DNA from 2 places in the Paenibacillus sp. FA6 genome. Region 1 is predicted to be linked to the other one. Evidence: a T-box and tRNA genes for the amino acid it is inferred to sense, from the RefSeq annotation. Region 1 holds a T-box; the other holds one or more tRNA genes.
What was found. The T-box of region 1 lies ahead of leuS (leucine--tRNA ligase). A T-box ahead of a tRNA ligase gene usually reads a tRNA of that ligase, here a tRNA-Leu.
Positions count from the first base shown of each region.

Region 2: it has a tRNA-Leu gene. The T-box ahead of leuS (leucine--tRNA ligase) is inferred to sense a tRNA for this amino acid. The anticodon was not compared.

Region 1 is NZ_CP188820.1:3,042,953-3,062,848, forward strand. It holds gene lepA (translation elongation factor 4) at 1-347, opposite strand, end outside; gene ACP8HI_RS14290 (hypothetical protein) at 459-890, opposite strand; gene ACP8HI_RS14295 (stage II sporulation protein P) at 933-2,189, opposite strand; gene gpr (GPR endopeptidase) at 2,323-3,324, opposite strand; gene rpsT (30S ribosomal protein S20) at 3,484-3,756, shown strand; gene holA (DNA polymerase III subunit delta) at 3,838-4,857, opposite strand; gene ACP8HI_RS14315 (anti-sigma factor family protein) at 5,039-6,259, opposite strand; gene ACP8HI_RS14320 (RNA polymerase sigma factor) at 6,256-6,804, opposite strand; gene ACP8HI_RS14325 (DNA internalization-related competence protein ComEC/Rec2) at 6,955-9,513, opposite strand; gene ACP8HI_RS14330 (deoxycytidylate deaminase) at 9,815-10,330, opposite strand; gene ACP8HI_RS14335 (ComEA family DNA-binding protein) at 10,353-10,907, opposite strand; gene comER (late competence protein ComER) at 11,089-11,922, shown strand; gene leuS (leucine--tRNA ligase) at 11,915-14,356, opposite strand; T-box leader at 14,448-14,718, opposite strand; gene ACP8HI_RS14350 (asparagine synthase) at 14,876-15,034, shown strand; gene ACP8HI_RS14355 (3-ketoacyl-ACP reductase) at 15,140-15,859, opposite strand; gene ACP8HI_RS14360 (class I SAM-dependent DNA methyltransferase) at 15,978-16,748, opposite strand; gene ACP8HI_RS14365 (CvfB family protein) at 16,794-17,702, opposite strand; gene rsfS (ribosome silencing factor) at 17,699-18,055, opposite strand; gene yqeK (bis(5'-nucleosyl)-tetraphosphatase (symmetrical) YqeK) at 18,052-18,630, opposite strand; gene ACP8HI_RS14380 (nicotinate-nucleotide adenylyltransferase) at 18,614-19,204, opposite strand; gene yhbY (ribosome assembly RNA-binding protein YhbY) at 19,217-19,510, opposite strand; gene aroE (shikimate dehydrogenase) at 19,553-19,896, opposite strand, start outside.
Region 2 is NZ_CP188820.1:489,565-500,846, forward strand. It holds gene ACP8HI_RS02200 (DMT family transporter) at 1-266, shown strand, start outside; rRNA gene ACP8HI_RS02205 (16S ribosomal RNA) at 654-2,211, shown strand; rRNA gene ACP8HI_RS02210 (23S ribosomal RNA) at 2,609-5,537, shown strand; rRNA gene rrf (5S ribosomal RNA) at 5,700-5,816, shown strand; tRNA gene ACP8HI_RS02220 (tRNA-Asn) at 5,882-5,957, shown strand; tRNA gene ACP8HI_RS02225 (tRNA-Glu) at 5,962-6,036, shown strand; tRNA gene ACP8HI_RS02230 (tRNA-Met) at 6,056-6,132, shown strand; tRNA gene ACP8HI_RS02235 (tRNA-Asp) at 6,145-6,222, shown strand; tRNA gene ACP8HI_RS02240 (tRNA-Lys) at 6,237-6,312, shown strand; tRNA gene ACP8HI_RS02245 (tRNA-Leu) at 6,327-6,411, shown strand; tRNA gene ACP8HI_RS02250 (tRNA-Pro) at 6,460-6,533, shown strand; tRNA gene ACP8HI_RS02255 (tRNA-Gly) at 6,553-6,623, shown strand; gene thiE (thiamine phosphate synthase) at 6,774-7,448, opposite strand; gene thiD (bifunctional hydroxymethylpyrimidine kinase/phosphomethylpyrimidine kinase) at 7,435-8,262, opposite strand; gene thiM (hydroxyethylthiazole kinase) at 8,313-9,107, opposite strand; gene ACP8HI_RS02275 (ABC transporter substrate-binding protein) at 9,132-10,175, opposite strand; gene ACP8HI_RS02280 (ABC transporter permease) at 10,172-10,948, opposite strand; gene ACP8HI_RS02285 (ABC transporter ATP-binding protein) at 10,929-11,282, opposite strand, start outside.

The DNA of each region.
Region 1 (19,896 bases):
TCAATTCCCTGTGCAGCATCTACGATCAGCAATGCGCCTTCACAGGCTGCAAGGCTTCGAGATACTTCATACGTAAAGTCTACGTGCCCCGGTGTGTCAATCAAGTTCAGAATATATTCTTCACCATCGTCGGCGCGATATAATAAATTAACGGCCTGCAGCTTAATCGTAATTCCCCTCTCGCGTTCAAGGTCCATCTTATCCAGCACTTGCTCCTGCATTTCACGAGAAGATAGTGTGCCAGTATACTCTAGAATACGGTCAGCCAAGGTAGATTTACCATGGTCAATATGGGCAATGATACTAAAATTACGAATTTTCTTTTGTCTCTCAAATACGTCCTTCATTCCTTACCCCCACAAACAGCCTGATGTTTCAATCACCTCATTATAACAGTTGTAGATTAGACGGGCAATCCCAGACAAATACAAAATAAGATTACCTTTGAAGCATCACACTTATTCTGTGATGGAACTGAACAGAGTTACTACGAAACGGATGCCCTCTTGAGATCCTTTTTGTAATAGAGTCGCTGTCTTATCCGCCAAAACATCCACTGATGATTTTGACCTATCGGGTATCAATATTTCTTGAGGTGTTTTATCTGCATAGGCTGGAACCGTCGCTCCCCCTTGCACAGAAGCCTCATTAGGCTGTGTATCAATCGTAACTGGCTGGAATGTAATGGTATACGAACCTGCCACACTCGGATTGGGATTAATCTGAGGCACCGGCAACGTAAACTCCTGTGTGGAGCTGGTATTAGCCACTATACTTGGCTTGGGAGTTGTAGACTCACTTGGATTAGGATTCGCAAACTGCATGCCCACAAGAACGCCTAAACCAGCCCATATCCCAATGACCCACATCCTTTTACTAAAACGAGACATGTACAATCCCTCCTTAATTTACGAAGATTCACGAATATTATTTTAACCACCGCTTTTTACGCTTGTTTCAGATTTCACGGTACTTGCTTTCTTTGCCTTCTGATCTTCAAAATATACATCCGCTATAATGTCAGCCAAAATACGGGACGTACGTTCCAGTTCCTCTTTAGTGTTATCAATTCCTCCGATTTCAATGATAATGCTATTCGGAGATAGTGACTGATTATATTCACCATTACCCTGCTCTGCTGTTTTCCCCCAAATCCCTCGAGAAATACCAGGATAAGCAGCTTCCAGTTTCTTATGAATAGAATTTGCATAAGCTTCGTTTTGACGCCAATTTTTATTCTCATGTCCAATGATGAAATACATTTGCGCATAACTTACACCTTTGATTATGGTTGTCGTCTTCTCATGCCGCGCAGAATCGCGATGGATATCGAGTAAATAGGTTATTTTATCATTTTGTGCAAGGGCCTCTTTAACAGCTTGCCGGGAATATTTATAAGAATAGTTCCAATTATATTCTTTTATATAAGCTGGATAATCATTCTGAAGGTGTATTGTACCTACTCCTTTAGCTTTAAGCTCCGTAGCTATAAATTCACCTATTTGCATCACATTTTTGGTAGGCACCGCTGAACTAGGATTAGTACTAACTGTTTCTAGTAATGGATTAAAAGCTTCACGAGGATGCGAATGATAGATTAGAACCTCACTGTTCTCAACAGTGGGAGCCTTTGTGGGAACTAGCGGATCTTCCGGCTTCACAATTTCACTTGGCTTGGTAACTGGATCTGGAATGATGATGCCTTCTTGTGATTTGGCACTCGCCACAGCTTTAGTAGCATCAGGATGATAATCTTCCGGGGCTTCCATGTTCTTATTTCCCGTCGCACTACGGAGTAGAACAGGATTATTACTATCCATACCAGGCAACTCTCTTGCCAGCAAACTTTTAGGATCCCGAAGATTTACACTTGTCAGCAATTGAAACACGAATGTACTCATTTTCTCGCCAGATAGTGAGGATGATTCTTTACCTTTATTTAAATGGGGCATTTCCATACCCAACATATCCATGAAAAGTTCACTTGTAAGGGATGATGCGAAGCCCTTCATGGATGACACCGGAGATGAATTAAACCTCTGCTCTGCCATACCTCCAAGACCTAGCAATATAAAAAAAATCATTGAACTCAACATCAAAAGTATGAATGTACGTCCCATTGTTAGAATCGACAGCCATTTAGCTCTCCATTTGTGTATATTCCAAATTTGAAACCATTCTTTTTTCATTCTAATGTCCTCCTGAACTCTCTTATACTTTAAATCTATGAACTGGAGAGATTCACTAGAACCGAAAAACATAAAAAAGAAGCTCCGCTAGACTCGGAGCTTCTCCCTATATTGGATAGAACAACAACTTGAATCAGTGTGTATAAGCTCCAACGTTCGTAGGATCAACTGCTTCATGCAGAGCTGCATTTAATCCAGTAGCAACGATATTAGCCATGTCTTCTATAAACTCATCGATTTCCTTAGGCGTCACGATTAGATCATGTCCGAGAGGTTCCAGCACTTCTTTAACTAAGGCCAGACGTTCCCCTTCAGGCATATCATCTAACATCCCCATAATCTCTTTCGTATGATTTGTTTCCCGATCCAGATGCTTCTTCATCAAATCGATGGCGTTGTTTACGATAGTAGATGCGTAACAAACCGTAGGTACTCCAATAGCTATACAAGGTACCCCCAACACTTCCTTAGTTAATCCACGCCGTTTATTACCAATCCCGGATCCGGGATGGATGCCAATGTCAGCAATTTGGATCGTCGTGTTTACCCTTTCAAGCGATCTGGATGCTAATGCATCCACAGCAATAATCAGATCAGGCTTCGTACGATCTATAATACCTTGTACAATTTCACTTGATTCAATACCCGTTACACCGAGTACTCCTGGGGCAATCGCGCTCAGTTGACGGTATCCTGGTGCAACCTGATCAGGTACCAATTCGAAATAATGACGCGTGACTAATATATTCTCTACGACGAGCGGTCCAAGGGAATCCGGAGTAACATTCCAGTTTCCAAGACCAACCACCAAGACAGAACTAGTCTTTTGTATGCCAATCAACGTTAGGAAGTCTTCAAATTCTCGGGCAAAAGCTTCAGCTACTCTCCCTTGCAATCCGGTATCACCACCACGAAGTCCAGGTACTTCAATCGTCACGTAATGACCCTTCACACGACCAATCATCTTCGATCCTTCTTCGTTAAGTACATTTAGCCGAGTAATTTTAATCCCATCATTCTCCGAGATTTCTTCATCTACACCTGAAATAGGGGCACTGTATCTTTTTTCTGCCATTTCCTTAGCATCTAAAGCAAGATCTGTTCGAACATTGTAATTCTGCAAATCTAATGTCATCCTATTTCCACCTCCTTCTTCTTCCTATGATAGTGTGTGAGAGGAGGAGGATGTTTATGCAAGCCCTTTTAAGTATTGCTTTTTAATGTATCACATGCTAAAATATTTTAAGTTGTGAATCATGTCGATCTATCGAATGTCTTTCAGGAGGTGAATGCAATGCCAAATATTAAATCCGCTATTAAACGTGTGAAAGCAAATGACAAACGTCATGCGCTCAATGCTTCTCAAAAATCCGCTCTTCGTACAGCTGTTAAAGCTGCTGACAACGCGCTGGTAAATAATGAAGTTGAAGGTGCAAATGCTGCTATTCAATTGGCTTCCAAAAAGCTGGATAAAGCTGTAACTAAAGGCTTGATCCACAAGAATGCAGCTGCTCGTAAGAAATCACGCTTGGCGAAAAAACTTAACGCCCTTAATGCTCAAGCATAAGAAGCGCTATTCATACGACAGATGCAAAAGTCCTGAACAGCGGGTAGCTGATCAGGACTTTTTATCATTGCTATGTAGTACCTAGTCACCTACTCGAAGTAAGAATAGTTCTAGACCGAGCACCTTATCTATTCGTCCCGTCTTCATGTGGTAATCTAGATCCGCAAGTCTGCTTAATATTCGTTTCAAATCTTCAAATTTGAACTTTCTCGCTTGTTCACCTGCAATTTTAACCGCATAAGGATGAAGCCCAAGTTGCGAAGCAATTTGCGCTTGCGAATAACTTTGCCCCGTCAATTCCTTCACCTGTAGAACCATTCGAAACTGCCTTGTGATTAGTGACGCAATCTTAATCGGCTCTTCCCGTTGCTTCAATAGTTCATAAAAGATACTCAATGCTTGTTCTAACCTCAAATTAGCAATATTCTCAACAAGGGAAAAGACATTCTGCTCTGTGCTAAGGGCAACTAACTGCTCCACCGTATCACACTCTATCGTCCCACCTTCGCCTGAATATATGCAGAGTTTGTCCAGTTCGGATGACAACTTCTGAAGCTGTGTACCCGCGTTTCTAACAAGGATTTCAGCCGCCCCCGCTGCTAATAAACATCCTCTCTGTTTCGTCTCCTTAGCTATCCATTCCAGTAGTTCATTGCCCCCTAGTGAAGCAAATGGGAGGACAACACTTGCAGCCTTCAGCGCCTTGACTACCTTCTTCCGTTCATCTAATTTATCATGATACACCAGAAATATAAGGATGCTATATTCAGCAGGATTCTTCAAATATTCCAATAGCGCTTCGATTCGATGTTCTATTTTCCCGCCCTCTTTACCAGCAGTAAAAATAGAGGCGTCTCGAACAAATATTAGCTTACGCGGCACCATAAAAGGTAATGTCTCTGCTTCTTCAATAACAACCTGTATTGGAGTTTCTGCCAAATCATAGTTCACAATTGCGAAATCGCGGTCTTCCTTTTGAATTAATTGATCTACCAATAAGGAACCGAACTTTTTTATTTGATATTTCTCCGATCCATAAAGTAAGTATACAGGAGCTGCATCTCCATGTTTGATCGCTTTGGTTGCTGTCTTAATGTCCATGGTAAATCCCTCCCTCTTTCCCCTCTATACATAATCCCTTTAAGAGGTTGTTCAATAAGTCATCTTTTAAACACGCACTTCTATTTATTCTATCAAAAAAAAGGCTTTCCAACCATAAGAAAGGAACCTCGAGTCTTCACTCAGGGCTCCTTCGCTCCGGCACATCTATTCCAAATCCATATTATGGAGTATTAACAACTTCGGCTACCTTAGAATAAGTGTAGACTGACGTTTTTCCGTCGAGCTCTATTTTGTACGTAAACACGGTACTGTCTAATGACCACTCACCCATTACCCAAGGTCCCACTAGATCAATACTTTGAATAACGCTTTTATCACTTACATTTCCAGCAGGTAACCGATATATAACCAACTTCTGATTCTCGAGAACGGCAGACATTGTCCCATCAGGTGAATCTAACGAGCTAGAAGCCGAAGCAGTCTCAGGAGATGCAGCTACATGGCTACTGAAACTGAATCCTGTAATATCATCCATAATACGTTTCTTATTCGGAACAGGATCTACAACTGATGCTTGTAAAGGCTCACTCGCTTGCTTATCCACTGGTATTTCATCTTCCACAGCATTCTTCAAAGAATCCAGCGACTCCGGTTGAACCATCCTTGCAATAGATGGTTCATCCGCTGCATTCGAAGATGGATTTGAGCTCGGATCTTGTTGATTCGACTTAGGTGAATCAGAAGGTACCACTTCTTTATCACTTTTTAACGGCGCACTTGGTTTCCCTGTATCTGAATTCACAGGTGATAAGTCCATTGTTTCTTGTTCTAATTCGGTAGAATCCAGCGATGGAGAGCCTAGTTCATCCTTCAGACCCTCAGCAGGAGACAAATTCTTATCTTCTACAGTACTTGAATCGTTCGTTGCACTATTATCCGCCCCGCCAGTCTTCATAGACATAGCCTCATCTTCCGCACCCACGTTTGACTCCATACTTGTAGATACGGGTTCTTTATATTCAATCTGTGCATCTGATAACTGTTGTGGAGAATAACTATAGATAGCTACACCTAATATACCTACGGCAGCCGCTACCCCGATCAAAGTTCTTGTAACCCCCGTTGTAGGGAATCGTTTCTTCCGCTTATTGATATATGCTACTGGAATCATCTCTGCGGGTTGAAGTTCTTCGGAATCTTCCTCCTCAAGGCGTGCACGATCCAATGCATCAAGTTGAGGCATAATAGCATCCACCAAACTATATTTGGGTACGACGAGCGGAAGTCTCTCCAATTCATGGGTTAGAGCCTTCAGCGTACGAAAGGCTTCTGCACATTGTTGACAACCAGCAATATGTCCCAACATTTCCGCCACCTCATCTTCATTAAGGTCGTTATCCAAATATCGGTGCATCGATTCTACCACCCCTGTACATCTCATCCTGACACACCTCCTTTCTGATACTCTTGTAGTATGCTCTGTAGTTGTTGTCTTGCCCTAAATAAGTATGATTTCACCGTGTTTAATGGAAGATCCAAACATTCTGAAATTTCGTTATATGAAAGTTCCTGTAAGTACCTCAGTACAATAACATTTCTATGATGTTCTGGAAGTTGATTAATAGCCTCTCGAATGTCTTCCGCCACATAAGAGGACAGAACGATATGCTCGACATCCTGTTTATCTTCAAAATTAAATTCATGCTCATCTATGGATACCGTTGGCTTAGTACGCCTAAACTTATCGATACATATATTGGTCACAATCCGTTGTACCCATGTTTTAAATTTCGCCTTTTCTTCATAGGAATCAATTCGAGTATAAATGCGGATCAACGCCTCCTGAGCGGCATCCAAAGCATCTTGTTCATTATTTAAGATATAATAGGCTGTGCGATACACATGTTGTTCAATATCACGTAATAGGGTAATTAGAGCGTCGCGATCGCCCGATTGAGCGGCTCTAATGAGTCCAAGCTCTACCACAAAGGATATCCCCCTCTCCCTGTAATCTTACTGACGTGTAAGACCAGCAAATTGTTGCATTTTTTTTAATAATAAAAAGACTTCTATGCGAATCTTACAAGAGTACGGTCCGGAGCACAACCCTAATAAACATAAAAATCCAATTTCAACCTACTTTAATTTATTTCTGACCCATACTTTGTCATGATGATAGAGTCTCATTTGAATCTCTCCCTGCTGATCCGTACGAAAGATACCCATTCCTTGTTCAGTGATCCGATCAACCACTTCAGGTTTGGGATGACCATAAGAGTTATTGAATCCCGCAGATATAACTGCAGCTGTTGCTTTCCAGCGAGCAAGCCACTCTTCAGAAGTGGATGTTTTACTACCGTGATGGGCAATTTTAATAATATCGGCTCCCTCTAATACAGTTGCCACATTTGCTTCATTTCTCAGTATATTCATCTCATTTGCTATGTCCATATCCCCTGTTAATAACACGCGTACACCATTCATATCGAGTATAAATACTAGAGATGAATGGTTCTGGTCCTTTACTATAGGCAATTCCATTTGCTCATCTTGTGTCATTTCAGGTGATAGGAATATCATCTCCGTATACTCATCAGGTTGCATCACCATCGTATTATGAACAGCATAAATTGGGATATCCTTTACAAGAGCCGTTGATAGTAACTTTTCCATTGTAACCGTATGTGTAAGTGTACCATTAAATAATAAAGCTTTCACTGGAATATGATCCAAAACAGCCTGTAACCCACCTATATGATCCTGATCCCCATGGCTAAGCACTACAGCATCAAGATGATGAATACCTCGTTTTTTCAACAAAGGCACAACCACTTTTTCTCCTACTTCAAAAGGTACTTTACGGTTCTTCCAAGAGTCCTCCTGCTTCCTGAAACTTACCGTCCCTCCACCATCCACAAGAATATTTTTCCCTTTAGGTGTTGTAATAAGAATACTATCCCCTTGACCAACATCCAGAAATGATACTATACCCGCCCCATTCAATGGCTCTGGTTGGTACCCCTTATACAATAAGACTATAAATAAGAGCAATAGTGGCGCAACAATGAACTGCTTCCAACTAAGCTTGTTCGATCGGGATTCTATCTTTCGTTGCTGCGAATGAAGCACATCTTCAAGAGGAACTGTATCATCAATAGACATTGGAGGTGGTTGAGCGTGTTCCACCCATAACTTCCCTAACCTAAGTAGCACATACAATAAAATATAATAACAACAAATCCATAATATAGAGGGTGATGACCATATCGTTATAAACGCTGGATACGTATTCATCCATCCTACTACCGTAAAGGTTATGTTATCGAGCCATTCTGCAACCCAGGCGACACATCTTCCCCCTGGTACCCATATCGAGCCTATCGCTAAAGAAATCATACCCAGTGGCATAACTAATAAAGAGATGAGTGGAACCAACAGTAGATTAGCAACAACAGATAGTAATGAGAATTGGTTAAAATAATATATAGTCAGTGGAAAAGAAGTGAGCTGAGCGATGACTGTCACTCCTAATGCACCTGCAAATTTACGCGGTAGCCTTGCCAGCAGTGACATCGTTAGTGGTACATATACGATTAGACCTAACGTAACGATAAAAGAAAGTTGAAAACTAACATTTAATAATAAATAGGGATTCCATATCAACATCATGAGAGCAGCAGCACTAATAATATGAAGTCCATCTTTCAATAATCCCCGTCTTGCCGCATAAAGAGTAATCATGCTCATAATACCGGAACGAACAACAGAGGGACTGAACCCTGTTAGAAGAACATAGCAGGGCACTAGCAGAATAACGATCGTTAGTACCGTTTCACGAGAAAGTCTGAACAACGATAACAGGATCATTAAGCATGCTACATATACAGCCACATGAGTACCTGATACAGCCAATATATGTGTTAAACCTAGTTGAGAGAATTGACCATACGTCTCTGGGTCTACATCATCTTGCATACCGATGATCAGACCTTTCATATATCCAGCATGAGGCTCGTGGAACAATTCATCAATCTTAGATGCCATCTTCTCTCTTAACGCATCATTCACACGGAATAGCGACATCATGCTCCATGATGTCGGTGTCGTAACTTCTGTGTTTTGTAATCCTTTTACCTTCATGATCCAGTGTATTTCTTTCGTACGTAAATAATTTCGATAGTCGAAACCATCATAATTACGAGCAGCGGCAGGAACTTCAAGAGAACCTTTCAGTTTAATGGTATCCCCACGCTGCCATTTCCCAGCCTCTTGCTGCTCCTCCTTCGTTAGAAGTTTCACTTGTATCAACACTGTCTCCGATACTACTGATGAATTTATTTCAGATAAATTTACGTTCATATCTGCTCGGTCCCCATCTACTTCCACTGTCGTTGCAATCAGCCCCTCTGCATCGACCATCATCTGAGAAAGTCCGGTTATATCCTGGTTCACAGCAGATGGTAATGAAGTTACGTTAGAATGATCATGCCATTCCCAGTATCCACCTGATAGGGTGAATGCCGTCCATACCATTACAACGACTCCCCACCTCACTTTTAGAAGCACTTTAGAGGCTAGAAGTAATACCGTCATCCCTGCCCATAACCAACCTAATCTATGTCCTGAATAAAGACTGGCAGTGCTACTTCCAACAACCCAGCATAGAGTAAATAACAATAAGGGTCTACCCTGCATCCATATCACATCCCTTCTCCACAAGCAGAAACGGCTATGTCGTCCTTTCTCAAGGAGTTTACGCTTCCGATGTCAGCGATACTTCGTATCGCTTTAAGGTATCCGTCTCTGCCGAAATATAAGTAATAGAGTATCAAGAATCAATTTCATAATTACGCAACCCGATTTAGCTGCATCGGCGATTATGAAATTGATTCGAGTGAAACTTATACTTTCTTATATTTTAAAAAATAAAAAAGAATCTCCTTTGCGGCTATCGTCGCAAAGGAGATTCTTCCTCCAATATTATGAACTCATATATTTAGTTCGTTACACTTGTCATCGTCTCTCCAGGGGGTTCAAAGGATTGTAACTGGCGAAAAACGATGCCCTTGCTATGCATCATAGAAGTTACCTTGTCTGTATCTTTGAGATAGGAACGATGAAATACAATTTCAACGACCCCACTGTTCGCCAACATATTGGCGCAGGTCCAACATGGTTCATCTGTCACATAAACCGTACTTCCCTCTCGATCCACACGATCAGTAAAGAGCAATAAGTTCTGTTCAGCATGGATGGTCCGAATACAACGTTGCTTTCTAATCATCTTCTCTTCCCCATCCACATGGACTAGGGATACATCCTCTGCAATCATACAACCTGCCTCGGAACAATCAGGCATACCCATCGGTGCTCCGTTATATGCTGTCCCTAGTAGTTTCTTCCCTTGAACAAGTACAGCACCTACATGTCGACGAGCACAACGAGAACGAGTAGATACCATATAAGCGATATCCATGAAGTACGTGTCCCAGTCTTTACGTGTATCTGTCACCCTATTTCCCTCCTCTTTAAATCTATAGTTCTACATTCGGAGTTATTTTCTCCATCATTTTCGCCCCAATCCCTTTCACATTAACGAGATCAGATATTTTCTGAAAGGGACCTTTTTCATTGCGATAATCCAATATCGCCTGAGCCTTTTTTTCTCCTATACCTGGAAGTTGCTTTAATTGTGACAACCCAGCTGTATTCACGTTTATTTTATTGTTATTTGAAACTTCAGACGATACCGTTGTAGGTGGACTTGGCTCATTAGTACCAACTTCTACGATCTCCTGCTTATCCATACCGACTATTGGCTCATTAGTTGATGAGTTAACGATGCCCTCATTCTTTATTTCAATCGATTGTTTGTTCGAGCTAACCGTTGAGACTTTATTGGTTGAACCTGTCTGCGTCTTCAGCTTCAACGTTTCGGTCGCTTCATCCTCTCCTAATGCTTGCGCTATTTGCAAGTTCAACGGCTCCCAATCCTCAATTCCGTCTCCAGCCCCCACACCAGATAATATAATATATCCGCTACTTAATAGGGCAACTACAGCATAGATCCCCTTATGTATACGTCTCATCACTTTGCACCCCTATCACATTAGATTTGAATAACAACACAACATTTCGACAGGATCATCTTAAGATAAATAAAATTACTTGATCTGATCTGTTATTTCGTCATGAGGCAAAGGTACTAGCGCATATGTTATGAAGTAGGATTATGTCATTCAGATAACTATAAAAGGAGGAAATGTTCTGATGAAGGTAGGAATGATTGGAACCGGCAGTATGGGAAGCACTTTATTAGATGCTTTCATTCATTTCGGAGCACTACAACCTCAACAACTATTCATAAGTAACCGTACGATAAAGAAGTCCCTTGCACTCTCTGAGCGCCATGAAGGTCTAAATGTATGTCGCAACAATGTTCAGACTGTAAGATGCAGTGATGTTCTATTCATTTGTGTTAAGCCTCTTCAATTCCCTTCATTAATTCAAGAAATTAAAGATGACGTTCGACCTAACCAACTAATCATATCAATTACTAGCCCCGTGCAATTGGCACATTTGGAGAATAGTCTATGTTGTAAGATCGCCAAAGTCATTCCAAGCGTAACTCATAAGGTTGGTAGTGGTGCTTCATTAGTTATGTATGGAAGCCGAATCGAAGAGAATGATAAGCAATTTCTGCATGATCTACTCTCTTCCTTCAGCAAACCGTTGGAAATAAAAGAATCACAGGCACGCATTAACTCAGACTTTTCTAGTTGTGGCCCTGCTTTTATGAGCTTCTTCTTATCTAAATGGATCGATGCTGCCATAGAGATGACAGGCAGTTCCCGTGAGGAAGTCACCTGTCTTGCTAGTGAGATGATACTAGGAACAGGTAAGCTATTAACCCAAGGTGGGTTAACGCCACTCCAGCTACAAGAACTGATAGCCGTCCCTGGCGGAATTACCGCACAAGCTTTGCTGCAATTAAATCACAACCTAGATGGTGTATTTCACCAGCTAATTACTACAACCCATCATAAATATGATGAAGATGTAAAGGAGTTAGATAAATTGTTCGGTCGACCTGAAATTAACTGACCACAATATTAACTAATTTCCCTGGAACAGCAATCACTTTACGAATGGTTTTTCCTGCTATAGCTTGCTCTACACTAGGTAGTGACAGACTATGTTTTTGCAGCGTCTCTTGGTCCATATCCTTTGCAACAAGCGCACGCTGTACAATTTTTCCATTCACTTGTATAACAATCTCAACCTCAGAATCTACCGTCCAAGCTTCGTCAAATGTTGGCCATTCAACAAGCGAGATACTATCAACATGCCCAAGGCGCTGCCACAATTCTTCGGAGATGTGCGGTGCCATTGGGGACAGAAGCTGTACAAACTGCTCAACAGCTTGACGAGACAATTGTTCCGTTTTGTAAGCTTCATTAACGAAGATCATCAATTGACTAATCGCTGTATTAAAACGTAGGTTATCCAAATCTTCGGTAACCTTCTTGATGCTTTTATGCCATACTCGTTTAAATTCATCGCTGCCTTCGCCATCCACAATTTTACTTTGAAGGTTGCCCTCTTCATTAATAATTAGTCGCCATACCCGAGCAAGGAAACGGTGGCTTCCTTCTACGCCATTCATATTCCATGGCTTCGTAGCTTCTAATGGCCCCATAAACATTTCGTATATTCGAAGTGTATCTGCACCATGACTTTCAACTATTTCATCCGGATTAACTACGTTCCCACGTGATTTACTCATTTTCTCATTATTGGTACCTAGAATCATTCCTTGGTTCACGAGCTTATGGAATGGTTCTTTCGTATCAACTATACCAAGATCATACAGGACCTTATGCCAGAATCGTGCGTATAACAAGTGAAGCACAGCATGTTCTGCTCCACCGATATACAGATCTACTGGAAGCCATTGTTGTTGCTTTTCCTTAGAGCAAAGCTCTTCATCGTTGTGAGGATCAATGAAGCGCAGATAATACCAGCAACTCCCTGCCCATTGAGGCATTGTATTCGTCTCACGTCTAGCCTTCATCCCTGTCTCAGGATCAATTGTCTCTACCCAATCAAGCACATTAGCTAGTGGTGATTCTCCCGTTCCCGACGGCTTAATTTGTTCTACATCTGGTAGAACTAGCGGTAATTGATCGATCGGAACGGTCTTCATTGTTCCGTCTTCTAGATGAAGGATCGGAATAGGCTCTCCCCAATATCTTTGGCGGCTAAATAACCAATCACGCAGACGATATGTGATTTTACCTTCGCCTTTGCCGTTCTTTTCTAGCCATTCAATCATTTTCGCAATGGCCTCTTCATTCTGTAAGCCATTAAGCAATTCAGAGTTCACATGTTCTCCGTCTCCGCTATATGCCTCTTCTTCGATATTCCCGCCTTTGACCACTTCTATAATTTCTAGTCCGAACTGTTTAGCAAATTCCCAGTCTCTCGTATCATGCCCTGGTACTGCCATAATAGCTCCCGTTCCATATCCTGCAAGAACATAATCTGCGATCCAGATTGGCATCGTTGCACCATTCACCGGATTAACCGCATATGCCCCTGTAAAAACCCCTGATTTATCTTTAGCCAAATCCGTCCGTTCTAGATCACTTTTGTGTGAAGCCTGAGTTTTATAGGTCTCAACCGCAGCCAATTGCTCTGGTAATGTAATAAGGGCGACCAATTCATGCTCAGGAGCTAGAACACAATAACTTGCGCCGAACAATGTATCTGGTCGTGTTGTAAATACCGCCAAGCTTGCATCGTGACCTTGAATATCAAATCTCACTTCTGCCCCTTTAGATTTACCGATCCAGTTACGTTGCATATCTTTAATGCTTTCAGACCAATCTAATTCCTCTAGATCTTCCAATAAGCGATCCGCATACTCGGTAATCTTGAGCATCCATTGTCTCATCGGTTTACGAACGACAGGATGACCTCCACGTTCACTTAACCCATCAATAACTTCTTCATTCGCTAGTACCGTACCTAGTGCTGGGCACCAATTGACAGGCACTTCAGCTACATAAGCTAGTCCTTTATTAAATAACTGGATAAATATCCATTGTGTCCATTTATAATACTTCGGATCCGTCGTACTAATCTCTCTATCCCAGTCATATGAGAAGCCTAGAGATTTAATCTGACGACGGAAATTGTTAATATTCTTAACTGTGATATCCCTTGGATGTTCTCCTGTGTCTAAAGCATGTTGCTCAGCAGGTAGACCGAAAGCGTCCCAGCCCATAGGATGGAGTACATTATAACCTTTCATCCGTTTATAGCGTGATACAATATCTGTTGCCGTATAACCCTCGGGATGCCCAACATGAAGCCCCGTACCTGATGGATAAGGAAACATATCCAAAGCGTAAAACTTCGGTTTCGTTGGATCTTCCCCCGTTTTAAATGTCTCATGTTCATCCCAATATTGCTGCCATTTCGGTTCAATAATTAATGGTTGATAGCCTTGACCTTGTTGCTGTTGTTCACTCATGGCTTGATATTCCCCTTTCATAATCGCGTACATGATCTAAATCTAACTCATTTGTCCATCAAAAAAACCTCTACATCCTTAGCGTTTGATCGCTAGGGACGAGAGGTTTGATTCCCGTGGTACCACCCTAGTTAGCGGAATACATTCTTTGTTTTCCACTCACTTTGAACCCTTAACGCGGGTGAGACGATGATACTTACGATATAGAAAAGTCGACGATCTTAGTCACCGGATCGACAATGCCTTCCATATTCATATCATTACTCCGAGGCAAGTTCACTTCAATTTATCAACCGGCTTGCAGCAACCGCCGGCTCTCTGGATGATATTTCGAAATTAGTACTCCTCATCAACGTTTAAAATATGCATTTTGATGAATCAAATTATACAGAACCAAGGATATTAAGTCAACAAGTGCTTCGTATGAACACTTTCAATTTCAATAGTACATGTATAAATCAAGTCACATAAACAAATACTAACCTTTGTCTTTCCAAAACTACTTAAGGGAGTGTTCATATGCGAGAAGGATTGATTCCTGCCGTTCTTGGAACTGTCGTATCTGCATCAGGTGCCGCAATGCTTGGAAGCAAGTATAAGCTTGCTGCGTATGGTGTACTCGGCTTTGGTCTAGCACATATCATCCTGGGAAGTATCGACCTTGTTGAACATCGTTGAGGAATGGAAAGACGGCGAAACATAAGACCATCTCTTATGGGTTCGAATGGAGAATAGCAAGAACAAGCCTTGGATCAAAGGATCCAAGGCTTGTTTATTCATTTTCTACTGTGGATTCGTTGTCCATAGACCCGCTGTTTTCACAAAAACACGATCTGGAAGCTTCAATGTTGCAATAGCTAATTCAGCCACATCCTCTGGCTGCATCATATGGTCTTCATCGCCTACTTTCAAGCCGGCATTCTTAGCTAAATCCGTATTCACCGTACTTGGGGTCAAGGCAACAACACGTATGTTAAATTTACGAACTTCCTGCAGAACAGATTCAGTAAGCCCCAACATCGCAAACTTAGAAGCACAGTAAGCAGATCCCGTTGCGAACCCCTTCTCACCAGCAGTAGACGCAATATTGATGATGTTACCACTATTTTGCTCTACCATTGCTGGAAGCACAGCCCGCGTCACGTAATAGGTTCCCATTAAGTTAACCTGAATCATTCTTTCCCATACTTCAGGATCCATTTCTAATAATGTTCCGAACTCAGCAAAACCAGCATTATTAACCAAAATATCAATTGAACCCAGTTGCTCCTTCAATATCTCTACGGCTTTGTCCACTTCATTCTTTATAGAAACATCAGCCGTTGCAATGCTAACTTTAACACCATAAGCTTCTGTTAATGAATCGCGAAGCACCTCTAAATCTGCCTTTGTTCTTGCAATTAGACCGAGATTGACACCTTCCTTAGCAAGCGAAGTTGCTATGGCTAAACCGATCCCTTTTCCTGCACCTGTAATAATAGCTGACCTATTCTTCAATTCCATATCATTCACTCCTTAACATTTCTTCGAGCCAAGCTCGAGATTACAGTCTAACATAGCCCATTTATGAAACCAAATAAACAGCCCCACTTATTAAAAGTAGGGCTGTTCCTTATAGGTCCTATTTAACCGCTACATAGAAAAGTCTCTGCGCATCATCTTCTGCTTCGATCCATTCAAAATCTGCATACATATAAACATCACGGAATCCTGCTTTGACAAGTTCAACTCTCATCCATTCTGGATCATATGCACGCTGAACATGAATTTCCTCGAAACGACGATACTGATCTCCGCCTTGTTCAGCACGCACGAAGATTCGTAAATGGTGTTCAATCTCACAACGTTCCGCATCTAGATCGCAAGTCCAGATATAAGAAACAGTACGTTCATCAAGCACAAACGGCTGCTCCTCATCGTAGCGTTTCATAGTATTCGGATGATGCACATCAAATAAGAATGTTCCTCCTGGTTTTAACCCCTCGTAAGTACGAGCGAATAAGGAGGTAATATCCGATTCCTCAACAAGATAGTTGATGCAGTCACAAAAAGATATGACAGAATCCACCGGTTCAGGTAACTCCCACTCTCTCATATCCTGCTGCACCCAACGTATACTGCCTTCACGAAAGAGACGATTTCCTCGTGGAGTTCCTTCCATTTTGCCACGGGCAACTGACAACATATCCGATGAGATATCGATACCCGTGACTTCAAATCCAGAATTCACCAACGGTATCGTAATACTGCCCGTTCCACAACCTAATTCAGCAATACGATGAGGCATACCATGTTTCTCCCAAGCCGTCCGCGCAAAACGAATCCAGTCAGGGTATGGCATGTCTTCCATTAACTCATCGTAGACATATGCAAATTTCCGGTAGGATGACATAATGACACCACACTTTCCTTGGAGTTCTATGATCCTAATACAAAGTTATGATGGTTCATCCTCATTCGTATTCGATTCCGGATTCACTAGATATGTCCAATTTTCCTTTTGCGTGATTAGACCTTCTTTTAACAACTTACCTATAGCCCGTTTGAATGCTGATTTACTAATACCAAATCTCTCTTTAATGATATCAGGAGGTGTAGCATCTGAATAAGGCATTCCTCCCCCAGGGCGCTCCTTGAGGAAAGTCAACAATGTCTCGGCATCCAAATCTCTTCCAATTTCCTTCAAAGGAGTCATCGAAAGATTAACTCGTCCATCCTCACGGATATGGCTGACACGTACTTGCACTTCTTCGCCAAGGCGAAGCATATGAGTGCGCTCCGAAGAATGAATTAGACCGATCATACCGAATCCAACCACACCGCCATCTACAACGACGAATGTACCCATTTGAAGTGGTTTGTACACCGTTGCGCTCGCCCATTGGTTAAGCGATGAAGAAGGTGCAGCAAAGGTCAGAGGATCAAGTTCATACTCTCCAGCAAGCTTGGCAAGTAGTCGACCTTGTTTATCATGCTCCATCGTGACAAATACAGAATCACCCACCCGTGGATGCAATTCTTTAATCTCTGGCAATTCACGAATAGGTAATAACAATTGACGACCCAGCCCCATTTCGAGGAAGCATCCCAACCGTGGATTTACATCCGCCACAACTAGTTTAGTTAGTTCTCCTAATATCAAATGAGGCTTTTTCATCGTCGCTGCTAATCGATCTTCCGTATCGAAGAAAATAAACACTTCAAGTATATCTCCGGGTTTTATTTCTCTTGTAATCTCCGTGTAATGGAGCAGCACATCGAAATCATCAGCGTGTAAAAAGAAACCGTAAGGAGATACTTCACGAGCTACTTCAAGCGAGACAACTGTCCCCGCAACTAAACTCATACGATCTCCACGACCTTAGCATCAGACCATAGTTTCTCGATGTTGTAGAATTCGCGTTCATCCCGATGGAAGATATGAACAATAACATCTCCTAAATCCATGAGAACCCAACGCGCACTATCCATTCCTTCGATACCACGAATTGTACTACCCGCGTCCATAGCTAATTTTCGAATTTCTGAAGCAATCGACTGGACTTGTACATCTGAATTACCGTGACAAACCACAAAATAATCGGCAACTAATGATATCCCTCTTAAATCTAGTGCAACAATATCCATAGCCTTTTTATCTTGAACGCCTGATATGACCAAATCCAACAATTTCTTAGGTTCAATAAACTTCTGATTCATGAATTCGCCTCCATTTTCTTTATTAAATCATTACGTGCTAATACGGTTAAAGGAAATATAATCTGCCTACGTGACACTAGTAAGCTAATCGTAGTATCTAGACCAGCTATTAGGCCCACTTCTAAACTATCCTTGGCTAGTTCTCTAATATTATTCACCCCTGGGAAATCTCTTCCCGGTTCGATATAATCAGCCAAGCATACCACTTTATCCAACAAAGTCATCCCAATACGACCGGATGTATGATATCGGATGGCATCTAACACTTCCATATCCTGTATTCCATAATCATGACTTGCTACAAAAGCACCTACTTCAGCATGCCAAAGTTGCTTATTATATAATAATAATTCGTTTGATAACTGATGTTCCACAAGAATACCTCTTAGTTGCTCTATCGGCCAATATTTAGCTACATCGTGTAGGATAGCAGCTAAATCAGCTTTCACAGGATCTGCCCCATATTGTTCAGCTAGTTTCACTGCTGTCTCCATAACACCCTGTGTATGCTCCCACCGTTTAGCAGGCATTTGAGAAGATACTACTTCGATTAGTTCATCACGGTTGTATCCCATAAATCCCGCTCCTTACAATATAATCATACACATGTTCTGGCACCATATAACGTATGGAATGCCCAGATTCCGCCTTCTCCCTGATGTCAGTAGAAGAAATATCTACAAGTGGCATATCAGCTAATAGTACCTTAGACTGCAAATAGGAGGGCAATGCGTTCAGATCTAAGGGAGATCCTGGACGACCCACACCAATAAACGTTATCAGCTTTGATAAATCCTCAATTCGATCCCAATGAGGTAAGTAGTTAACCATATCCGCCCCAATGATAAAATAGAAGTCGAACTCTGTATAGGTCGCCTTGAGCTCCTCTATCGTATCAATAGTGTAGGAAATGCCTCCCCTTCTAACCTCTATATCCAGAGTCCGAAAAGAAGAATGACCCTTTATTGCCTCAGCAACCATCACTAGCCGTTGTTCACCCGTTGTCCCTGCCTTATCCTTATGAGGGGGTATATGGCTTGGCATGAACCAGACCTCATCTAGTTGATAAGAATCTCTTGCAGATTCCGCTGCAAGCAAGTGTCCGATATGAAGTGGATCAAAGGTCCCCCCCATGATACCGATCTTCATGATGAATCCTCCCTATTTAGGCAGTTGAATTTCTTTGTTATCTTTCGATTCTTTATAAAGCACGATCACTTTTCCGATAACCTGAACCAATTCAGCGCCAGACTTCTCAGCTAATTCCGCGCCAATTTCGGCACGATCCTCAAGGCATGTATTCAGAACTGTCACTTTCATAAGTTCTCTCTTCTCAATAGCTTCTACGATATGCCGAATCAAATGATCATTCGTTCCATTCTTACCTACCTGGAATACAGGATCCAAATGATGCGCTAGTGAACGTAGATAACGTTTTTGCTTTCCGTTTAACATGTAATATTCAAACTCCTTCTATTTCTACTATTTACTTAACAATCAGTTCTGAAGACTTTGCAGAACAGCCTGTCTCATCTTATCAATCGGTGCAGGCATGCCCGTCCAGTATTCAAGAGCATACGCTCCCTGATTGACAAACATTCCAAGCCCACCATGTATGGTGCACCCTCTCTCATGGCTTCTCTTCAGCAATTCAGTCGTTAGCGGATTATATATCAAATCGCTGACGATGATTCCAGTTGGAATACATTCAGGGTCGATAGCCGATTGATCCATGTGCGGATGCATGCCAATCGAAGTTGTATTAATCACAATATCCATACCTGTCAGAAATGAGGTTGATTTATCTATAGCAATACCATAAATATTCCCCATAGAATTCC
Region 2 (11,282 bases), 2.6 Mb from region 1:
CTGCTATGGTATGGGTATCTTTGAATCTGGTGGGTCAAGCTCTATTACCTGGTCTGCTCAGTCTCCTGGTTTACTATAAGGGGTTAACGACTACGAAAGCGTCGGTTGCGACATTGGCAGAGTTAAGTTTCCCGATGGTAGGCGTGCTGATTAATTGGATTGCATTCCGAGAGGTGATCACGCAACCACAACTGATTGGTTTTATTCTGATCTGGGTAGCTCTGTTTGCAATCTCTAGACAAGATGGTGAGACGACGCTTGTTTAACGACTAAACCATATCTCTTTGCAACCATAGAAACTGTGGGGCAGAGAGATTGTTTTGTTTATATTGAATCTTTAAATTGTAAAAAAATATGACTTGCGCTGATAGAGGATGGCATGTTATATTATAAATCCGGTCAGCGAGAAAATAAAAAATGTCTAACAAAGACATTAAAAAAAGACTTGCATTATTAAACCGGATGCGATATGATATAAAAGTTGTCACCGAGACACACTGGTGATTAACGAAAGAGAAATTGATCTTTGAAAACTGAACAACGAGTGAGTGGTTTTCACGAAAGTGAGAACAAACAAATGAGAAATCATTTGGATTGAGAATGAATAATTCTCGTCAGTATGTTTCATAATGAGCATAATCGCTCTTTTCATTAACTTGGAGAGTTTGATCCTGGCTCAGGACGAACGCTGGCGGCGTGCCTAATACATGCAAGTCGAGCGGAGATTTCAGAAGTGCTTGCACTTCTGAGATTTCAGCGGCGGACGGGTGAGTAACACGTAGGTAACCTGCCTGTAAGACTGGGATAACTATCGGAAACGGTAGCTAATACCGGATAACTTATTTCTTCACATGAAGAGATACTGAAAGGCGGAGTAATCTGCCACTTATAGATGGACCTGCGGCGCATTAGCTAGTTGGTGAGGTAATGGCTCACCAAGGCGACGATGCGTAGCCGACCTGAGAGGGTGAACGGCCACACTGGGACTGAGACACGGCCCAGACTCCTACGGGAGGCAGCAGTAGGGAATCTTCCGCAATGGACGAAAGTCTGACGGAGCAACGCCGCGTGAGTGATGAAGGTTTTCGGATCGTAAAGCTCTGTTGCCAGGGAAGAACACTTGGGAGAGTAACTGCTCTCAAGGTGACGGTACCTGAGAAGAAAGCCCCGGCTAACTACGTGCCAGCAGCCGCGGTAATACGTAGGGGGCAAGCGTTGTCCGGAATTATTGGGCGTAAAGCGCGCGCAGGCGGTCATTTAAGTTTGGTGTTTAATTCCAGGGCTCAACCCTGGGTCGCACTGAAAACTGGGTGACTTGAGTACAGAAGAGGAGAGTGGAATTCCACGTGTAGCGGTGAAATGCGTAGATATGTGGAGGAACACCAGTGGCGAAGGCGACTCTCTGGGCTGTAACTGACGCTGAGGCGCGAAAGCGTGGGTAGCAAACAGGATTAGATACCCTGGTAGTCCACGCCGTAAACGATGAGTGCTAGGTGTTAGGGGTTTCGATACCCTTGGTGCCGAAGTTAACACATTAAGCACTCCGCCTGGGGAGTACGGTCGCAAGACTGAAACTCAAAGGAATTGACGGGGACCCGCACAAGCAGTGGAGTATGTGGTTTAATTCGAAGCAACGCGAAGAACCTTACCAGGTCTTGACATCCCTCTGAATCCACTAGAGATAGTGGCGGCCTTCGGGACAGAGGAGACAGGTGGTGCATGGTTGTCGTCAGCTCGTGTCGTGAGATGTTGGGTTAAGTCCCGCAACGAGCGCAACCCTTATATTTAGTTGCCAGCACATTATGGTGGGCACTCTAGATAGACTGCCGGTGACAAACCGGAGGAAGGTGGGGATGACGTCAAATCATCATGCCCCTTATGACCTGGGCTACACACGTACTACAATGGCCGGTACAACGGGCTGCGAAATCGCGAGATGGAGCCAATCCCAACAAAGCCGGTCTCAGTTCGGATTGCAGGCTGCAACCCGCCTGCATGAAGTCGGAATTGCTAGTAATCGCGGATCAGCATGCCGCGGTGAATACGTTCCCGGGTCTTGTACACACCGCCCGTCACACCACGAGAGTTTACAACACCCGAAGTCGGTGGGGTAACCCGCAAGGGAGCCAGCCGCCGAAGGTGGGGTAGATGATTGGGGTGAAGTCGTAACAAGGTAGCCGTATCGGAAGGTGCGGCTGGATCACCTCCTTTCTATGGAGAATCGTTTCCTGAGACGGAAACATTCGAACACGGTGACTATGGTCACCGTAAGACTTTACAATGTAAAGTCGCACACTCACTCGTTGTCAGTTTTGAAAGAGCAATCTTTCAAACATGTTATTTCTCTTGTAGAAATGACTTTGATCCTTGAAAACTAGATAACGAACGAATTTGTAAGTTAGAATGAACATTCTTTTATATGTACGTTTTGTTAACTTGTTAACGAAACAAAGTGTAAAAGTAGCTAGCGAGTATTCAGTTTACTGAATACGGACTAAAATGTACGTGCGAGTGTATTGAGGCTGGGGATCCTTTGGGAGCTTGTTTCAACCGTTTACGGGGGAAATAAGCGGACAACAGAGCACCAGAGTCAAAACAGGAGCATCGTGGTTAAGCTACTAAGAGCACACGGAGGATGCCTAGGCACTAGGAGTCGATGAAGGACGTGGCGAACAACGAAACTGCCTCGGGGAGCTGTAAGCAAGCTTTGATCCGGGGGTGTCCGAATGGGGAAACCCGGCTGTGTTAATACGCAGTCACTCTTACCTGAATACATAGGGTAGGTAGAGACAGACCAGGGGAACTGAAACATCTAAGTACCCTGAGGAAGAGAAAACAATAGTGATTCCGTCAGTAGCGGCGAGCGAACGCGGATTAGCCCAAACCAAGGAGCTTGCTCTTTGGGGTTGTGGACGTCTCACACGGAGTTACAAAGGAATATATTAAGCGAAGAGGTCTGGAAAGGCCCGGCATAGAAGGTAAAAGCCCTGTAGCTGAAAGTATATTCTCTCCGAGACGTATCCCGAGTAGTGCGGGGCACGTGAAACCCCGTATGAATCCAGCAGGACCATCTGCTAAGGCTAAATACTCCCTAGTGACCGATAGTGAAACAGTACCGTGAGGGAAAGGTGAAAAGCACCCCGGAAGGGGAGTGAAATAGAACCTGAAACCGTGTGCTTACAAAAAGTCAGAGCCCGTTCTATGGGTGATGGCGTGCCTTTTGTAGAATGAACCGGCGAGTTACGTTCCCGTGCAAGGTTAAGCTGAGAAGGCGGAGCCGCAGCGAAAGCGAGTCTGAATAGGGCGAAATTTAGTACGTGGACGTAGACCCGAAACCGAGTGATCTACCCCTGTCCAGGGTGAAGGTGCGGTAACACGCACTGGAGGCCCGAACCCACGCATGTTGAAAAATGCGGGGATGAGGTGGGGGTAGCGGAGAAATTCCAATCGAACTCGGAGATAGCTGGTTCTCCCCGAAATAGCTTTAGGGCTAGCCTCGGAATGAAGAGTCGTGGAGGTAGAGCACTGATTGGGTGCGGGGCCCGCAAGGGTTACCAAGCTCAGTCAAACTCCGAATGCCATGTACTTATATCCGGGAGTCAGACAGTGAGTGCTAAGATCCATTGTCGAAAGGGAAACAGCCCAGACCATCAGCTAAGGTCCCCAAGTGTGTGTTGAGTGGGAAAGGATGTGGAGTTGCACAGACAACCAGGATGTTGGCTTAGAAGCAGCCATCATTGAAAGAGTGCGTAATAGCTCACTGGTCGAGTGACTCTGCGCCGAAAATGTAACGGGGCTAAACACACCACCGAAGCTATGGCTTGATACTATGTATCAGGGGTAGGGGAGCGTTGTATAGAGGTTGAAGGTGTACCGTGAGGAGCGCTGGACACTATACAAGTGAGAATGCCGGTATAAGTAACGAAAAGATCAGTGAGAATCTGATCCGCCGAAAGCCCAAGGTTTCCTGAGGAAGGCTCGTCCTCTCAGGGTAAGTCGGGACCTAACGCGAGGCCGAAAGGCGTAGTGGATGGACAACAGGTTGAAATTCCTGTACCACCGTAATCCGTTATGAGTAATGGGGTGACGCAGTAGGGTAGTGACGCGGACTGATGGAATAGTCCGTCTAAGCAGTGAGGCTTGTGTGTAGGCAAATCCGCACACTATAAGGCTAGGCTGTGATGGGGAGCGAAAATTATAGTAGCGAAGGTCATGATCTCACACTGCCAAGAAAAGCCTCTAACCAGGAGAAGGTGCCCGTACCGCAAACCGACACAGGTAGGCGAGAAGAGTATTCTAAGGCGCGCGGAAGAACTCTCGTTAAGGAACTCGGCAAAATGACCCCGTAACTTCGGGAGAAGGGGTGCCCCGGTAGTGTGAATAGCACGAGGGGGCCGCAGTGAAAAGGCCCAAGCGACTGTTTAGCAAAAACACAGGTCTGTGCGAAGCCGTAAGGCGAAGTATACGGGCTGACGCCTGCCCGGTGCTGGAAGGTTAAGGGGAGTGGTTAGGGGTAACCCGAAGCTATGAACCGAAGCCCCAGTAAACGGCGGCCGTAACTATAACGGTCCTAAGGTAGCGAAATTCCTTGTCAGGTAAATTCTGACCCGCACGAATGGCGTAACGATTTGGGCGCTGTCTCAACGAGAGATCCGGTGAAATTTTAATACCTGTGAAGATGCAGGTTACCCGCGACAAGACGGAAAGACCCCATGGAGCTTTACTGCAGCTTGATATTGGATTTGGGTACGATCTGTACAGGATAGGTGGGAGCCTGAGAAATAGGAGCGCAAGCTTCTATGGAGGCATCGTTGGGATACCACCCTGATCGTATCTAGGTTCTAACCTAGGACCGTAAACCGGTTCGGGGACAGTGTCTGGTGGGCAGTTTGACTGGGGCGGTCGCCTCCTAAAGAGTAACGGAGGCGCCCCAAGGTTCCCTCAGAATGGTTGGAAATCATTCGAAGAGTGCAAAGGCAGAAGGGAGCTTGACTGCGAGACCTACAAGTCGAGCAGGGACGAAAGTCGGGCTTAGTGATCCGGTGGTACCGCATGGAAGGGCCATCGCTCAACGGATAAAAGCTACCCTGGGGATAACAGGCTTATCTCCCCCAAGAGTCCACATCGACGGGGAGGTTTGGCACCTCGATGTCGGCTCATCGCATCCTGGGGCTGAAGTAGGTCCCAAGGGTTGGGCTGTTCGCCCATTAAAGCGGTACGCGAGCTGGGTTCAGAACGTCGTGAGACAGTTCGGTCCCTATCTGTCGTGGGCGCAGGAAATTTGAGAGGAGCTGTCCTTAGTACGAGAGGACCGGGATGGACGCACCTCTGGTGTACCAGTTGTTCCGCCAGGAGCATAGCTGGGTAGCTACGTGCGGACGGGATAAGCGCTGAAAGCATCTAAGCGTGAAGCCCCCCTCAAGATGAGATTTCCCAATTAGTAAGACCCCTTGAAGACTACGAGGTAGATAGGTTGGAGGTGGAAGCGCAGCAATGTGCGGAGCTGACCAATACTAATCGGTCGAGGGCTTATCCTAACAAATGTTTAACGGTTGAAGTGTATACTTCATACTTTCTAACACAAATTCGTTCGTATCTAGTTTTCAGGTGATCAAACATCTGGATAAGCTGCAGGTCCTTTATGAGGACTGATATTTTCTCGCAGCGATTTCGAGAAGCGTAAGCTTCGAAAAATCATGTTTGGTGGCGATAGCGGAGGGGTTCCACACGTACCCATCCCGAACACGACCGTTAAGCCCTCCAGCGCCGATGGTACTTGGACCGCAGGGTCCTGGGAGAGTAGGACGTCGCCAAGCAGAAGTTTTGTAAGACATGATTACATACATAAGTGATGTAAGGAATGTATTATGAAATGTTATATTCCCTGATAGCTCAGTTGGTAGAGCACTCGACTGTTAATCGAGTTGTCACAGGTTCGAGTCCTGTTCGGGGAGCCATAACGGCCCGTTGGTCAAGTGGTTAAGACACCTCCCTTTCACGGAGGTATCAGGGGTTCGAGTCCCCTACGGGTCACCATTTTAATATTTTTTAATGACGCGGGGTGGAGCAGCCCGGTAGCTCGTCGGGCTCATAACCCGAAGGCCGCAGGTTCAAATCCTGCCCCCGCAACCAATTATATTATGAGGAACCGTGGTGTAGTTGGCCTAACATGCCTGCCTGTCACGCAGGAGATCGCGGGTTCGAATCCCGTCGGTTCCGCCATTTTTATTATTCATGGGACATTAGCTCAGTTGGTAGAGCACCTGACTCTTAATCAGGGTGTCGAAGGTTCAAGCCCTTCATGTCCCACCATATATTTAAACTGTGCGCGTGTGGCGGAATTGGCAGACGCACTAGACTTAGGATCTAGCGTTTCACGACGTGTGGGTTCAAGTCCCTCCACGCGCACCATATTTTTGACTTAGCTGTGAATAAATAAATTGCAGCCCTTCAAAATAACGGGACGTAGCTCAGCTTGGTAGAGCACCTGGTTTGGGTCCAGGGGGTCGCATGTTCAAATCGTGTCGTCCCGATCGTTATTTATTTTTTTATGCGGGTGTAGTTCAATGGTAGAACTCCAGCCTTCCAAGCTGATAGCGTGGGTTCGATTCCCATCACCCGCTTAATGATTGTTAAGCAATTGAATAGTAAAAAACACAAAAGAGTTGCGAATTTTCGCAGCTCTTTTGTGTTTTTATAAATAGTTACTCATTTTCAGTTTCGTGATATGCCCATTAAACATTGAGCCCTAAATCATATTTGTATCCAGCAGATTAAAATGATTTAAGCTTATTCATTTCTATCTCTCGAATGAAACGAGTAGCTGCATCTCGAACTGAATCAGCGCCAGCGATGGCTGATATAACAGATACTCCATCTGCACCCGCATGAATGACCGATGCTGCATTGTCGATTTTGATTCCACCTATACCTACTAGAGGAATTTGAATTCCCTTTGCGCGTAGTTCTTCTATAAGGGAAGTTCCCTGAACTTCCTTTGCATCATCTTTGGATTGTGTCGGGAAGATAGGACCTATACCCAAATAGTTGGCTCCATCAAGTAGTGCCTGTTGAGCTTCTTCTAACGTATGGGCAGATACACCGATTATCGCATTAGGACCTAGCCTAGCGCGCATGGAGCTTGCAGGTTCATCATCCTGCCCGATATGGACTCCGTCCGCACCAATAGCAATGGCTAGAGAGATATCGTCGTTGATGATGAAAGGGATATTGTGTTCCCAACATAGCTTCTGAAGCTTTTTTGCCAACTCAAGTTTGGCTTGACCCATGAGGGCACCAGGGCCCTTTTCACGAAATTGAAATAAGGTAATACCTCCTGTAATGGCCTCTGATAATACTTCCACGGGGCTCTTTAGACAGTTGATACTCCCCATGATGAAGTAGAGCTTAAGGGATGGACGAATCGTATCCGAATTAATAGCTAACATGATTCTCGCCTCGCTGTCTTTTCTGATATGCAAAATGATTCGTAGGTCCATGCCCCGCGCCGATGCCTAATTGATCTTCGATAGCCGCTTGGATGAATGATTTGGCTATTTGGATAGCTTCAAGCACGGATGTACCTTTGGCTAATTCTGCTGTAATGGCGGCTGAGTAGGTGCAACCTGTGCCATGAGTGTGTCTCGTCTCAATTCTGTTATTCTCCATATATATGTAGTCATGCCCATCATAAAGGAGATCTATAACTTGCTCTGTAGACGCATCATGTCCACCTTTCATCACGACATAACGACTACCCATCTGATGGATGATTCTAGCAGCTTCTTCCCGATCACTCAAGGTACGAATAGACATTTCGGTAAGTATTTCTGCTTCGGGGAGGTTGGGTGTAGTTATGAGTGCTAAGGGTAGTAAATATCGAATGACGGATTGAACGGCTTCTTGTTGCAAAAGAGGAGATCCTCCCTTAGCGACCATAACAGGATCTATGACCAGGTTACTCCAATGATATTGCTGTACCTTAGCGGCCACGATACGAATAATCTCTCCGCTAAATAACATCCCTGTCTTCACTGCGTCCGGTTCTAAATCACTTCCGATCGAGTCTAATTGCATCGTAAGGGCTTCGGCACTCATAGGGAAGACCCCCTGAACACCCAACGTATTCTGTGCTGTCACTGCTGTGATGGCAGACATTCCGTACACACTCAGTTCTTGAAATGTTTTCATATCTGCCTGTATCCCAGCACCACCACCGCTGTCCGATCCGGCTATAGTCAAAGCTTTATATATGCTCTTCATGGGTAACCTCCCGGTAATCCGATTTGTAGTTCTTTCTATACTTGAGACATCTATTGAAGCCTTTGGATCCTTGATCTTTGTTGAAAAGATTCCGGAGACACCAACGCCAATTGATTCAGGAATTCAATTTGGAAGCTTCCAGGACCTAGAGCTTCTGTCTTAGCAGCAGCTATTTCTGCGGCTACGCCAAAGAATGCAACGGCTTCAGTAACAGCTTCAATCGAATGCTGTTCACTAACAGCTAGAAAGGCAGCAATCACGGAGCCGAGCAAACATCCGGAACCGGTGACTTTTGTCATGATAGGGTGACCATTACTAGCAAGGAATGTGGTATGTCCGTCTGTGATAACATCATCCGCTCCCGTAACCACAACAATACAACCTAGCTTATGAGCTGCCTTTTGTGCGAGTTGAACTACGTTTCCTTCACCAGTTCCGGCCTCCACACCCTTAATGGACCAGTTCTCACCAATCACATGGGCTACTTCTGCAACGTTTCCACGAAGCACGGTTAGCTTAATCTCTTGAGAGACCCTCTGGGCAATAGTTGTACGATAGGAGGTGGCTCCAGCACCAACAGGATCAAATACGACTGGAACATTATTCTCATTAGCTGATTTACCTGCCATGAGAATGGAGTCTACAATATGAGTATTGAGAGTACCCATATTTAGTAGGACAGCATTAGCGATTTTCGCTACATCGGCAACTTCTTCATGAGCATCTGCCATAAAGGGTGAAGCGCCTAGGGCGAGAAGTCCATTGGCTGTAAAGTTGGTAACTACCGTGTTGGTGATGTTGTGTACAAGTGGATTATGCTGACGTACCTTTTGTAGAAATGTCATGATTAACTTCCTCCTTAAGATGAATTAGAAATTGATGAAGGCATCTTCCGCTTTTATAGTGTCAGGTAGTAAATTGTTAGAAATGAGCCATTGATTGACGCTCTCCCATGATTCAGGTGATTGATATCCGAAAGCCTGTTCTTTCGCATCCATCAGTGGTAATAGAATCTCTAGGCTCTTCGTTTCTATTTCTTTATCTAGCGGTGAAGTCTGATCTTCATGTTCAAAAAGTATGGATAGTGCTTCCTCAGGATGCTGTTGTACGTACTGTTGTCCTTGGGCAATGGCTGTGACAAACTTCGCGAGTAACTCTTGCTTGTCTTTCAATCCCTGCTCACTAGCGACAAGGACAAGCTCATAATAATCCGGAACACCATAATCCGTAGGATTCAAAGCGACTACAGCGTGACCTTGCTTAGCAAGTATTAGTTGTTCATGATTGATGAATCCACCCATAATGGCATCAACACTGGAAGTAGCAATGGCCGGAATGAGATCATAGCCTACATCAACCAAATGAACGTCTTCAGGATCGCCCCCATCATTTCGAATCATGGTATGTACCATAGCTTCATATAAAGGAATTGAAGAGTATCCAACGGTTAAACCAGCCAGGTCTTTGGGAGATTGAACCGTTCCATTAGTAGGTACCATAAGATGATTCAATGGATGTCTCACGATAGCAGCAATAGATTTAACGGGAATATTCTCACCGCGAGCCATAAGTAATTGTGGTTGATAACTTAGGGCTAGATCGACCTTTCCAGCAGCTACTAATTTCAAAGCATCATTGGTATCGGCAGGCATTTGGATATCTAGTTCAATCCCTTGTTCCGCGAAGTATCCATTTTCTTGTGCTGTATACAGGAAAGAATGAACGGCATTCGGATACCAATCGAGCATAATGCTCAGCTTTTGAGGCTTATTCTCTACGATTGCCGTTGGCATGTCAGTTGCTTGATTCGAGTTAGACGTATTGCCACAAGCGGTCAAGGAAAAGAGTGCCAGTGCCAGTAGAACGGGGATAACTTTTTTCATACCCATATTTATATTCTTATTTATAGTCATTTCGATAAACCTCTCCTCTTTAGAAACTTGTTCTCTAATATTACGATCATCATAAATAAGGAAATCCCAAGTAAAGAAAGTAACAAGATGGATGCAAACATCTCATCCGTATGCATATTGCTCGACATTCTTCGACTATAGTAGCCTAGCCCCTTTGTACCTCCTAGCCATTCGCCAATCGTAGCTCCAACGACACAATATACGATGGAGAGTTTCAGTCCCGAGAAGAAGGAAGGTAAGGCCATAGGCATCTCAATGGTGCAGAATAGTTCCCAGCGGTTGGCTCCCATCGTCATGAGTAACTCTGCATACTCGCGATCACCCTTTTTTAGACCGTCATAGGTGCTTACTACAATCGGGAAGAATGCAGTTAGGAAGACCACCGCTACTTTACTCCAAATCGTGTAACCGAACCACATGATGAAGATAGGAGAGAGCGCGATTAAGGGGATGGTCTGACTAATAATCATGAACGGATAGAGTGCTTTCTCAAGTGGACGTGAAATATGCATACTTATAGCAAGAATAATGCCCCCACTAACAGATAATATAAAACCTAAGACAACCTCTTCTAAAGTTGCGATTAAATGCCGACTGATCAATAGATGCCCATTCTCAAATAATGCACGGGTAATCGAGGTGGGTGAGGGAATAATAAAGGAAGGTACCCATCCTAAAGAGACCACCGATTCCCAAGCTATTAGGAGTAGTGTAAAAAGAAGTGCAAACCATCCATAATCATGTGCCCAGCGTTTAAAAAGGCGTCTTCTCATGTAATCTTCGCTCCAAGTCCTGCCTCAATTGTATAAAGTGAGGGTCATAGTTCATCTCGTAGTGCCTTGGTCTAGGTAAATTAACGATGATTTCTTCTACACCTTGAGGACTGTCATGGGACATGAGGTAGATGCGATCACTTAATAAAATGGCTTCTTCCAAATCATGTGTAATGAAAAGGACAGTCTTATGTAGATCATCCCAAAGATCTAGTAACCAACGATGCATCTTTCTTTTGGTCATTGCGTCAAGGGCACCAAAGGGTTCATCTAATAACATCAGATCTTGGCCTGTTACGAGTGTTCTGAGAAAAGCGACACGTTGTCGCATCCC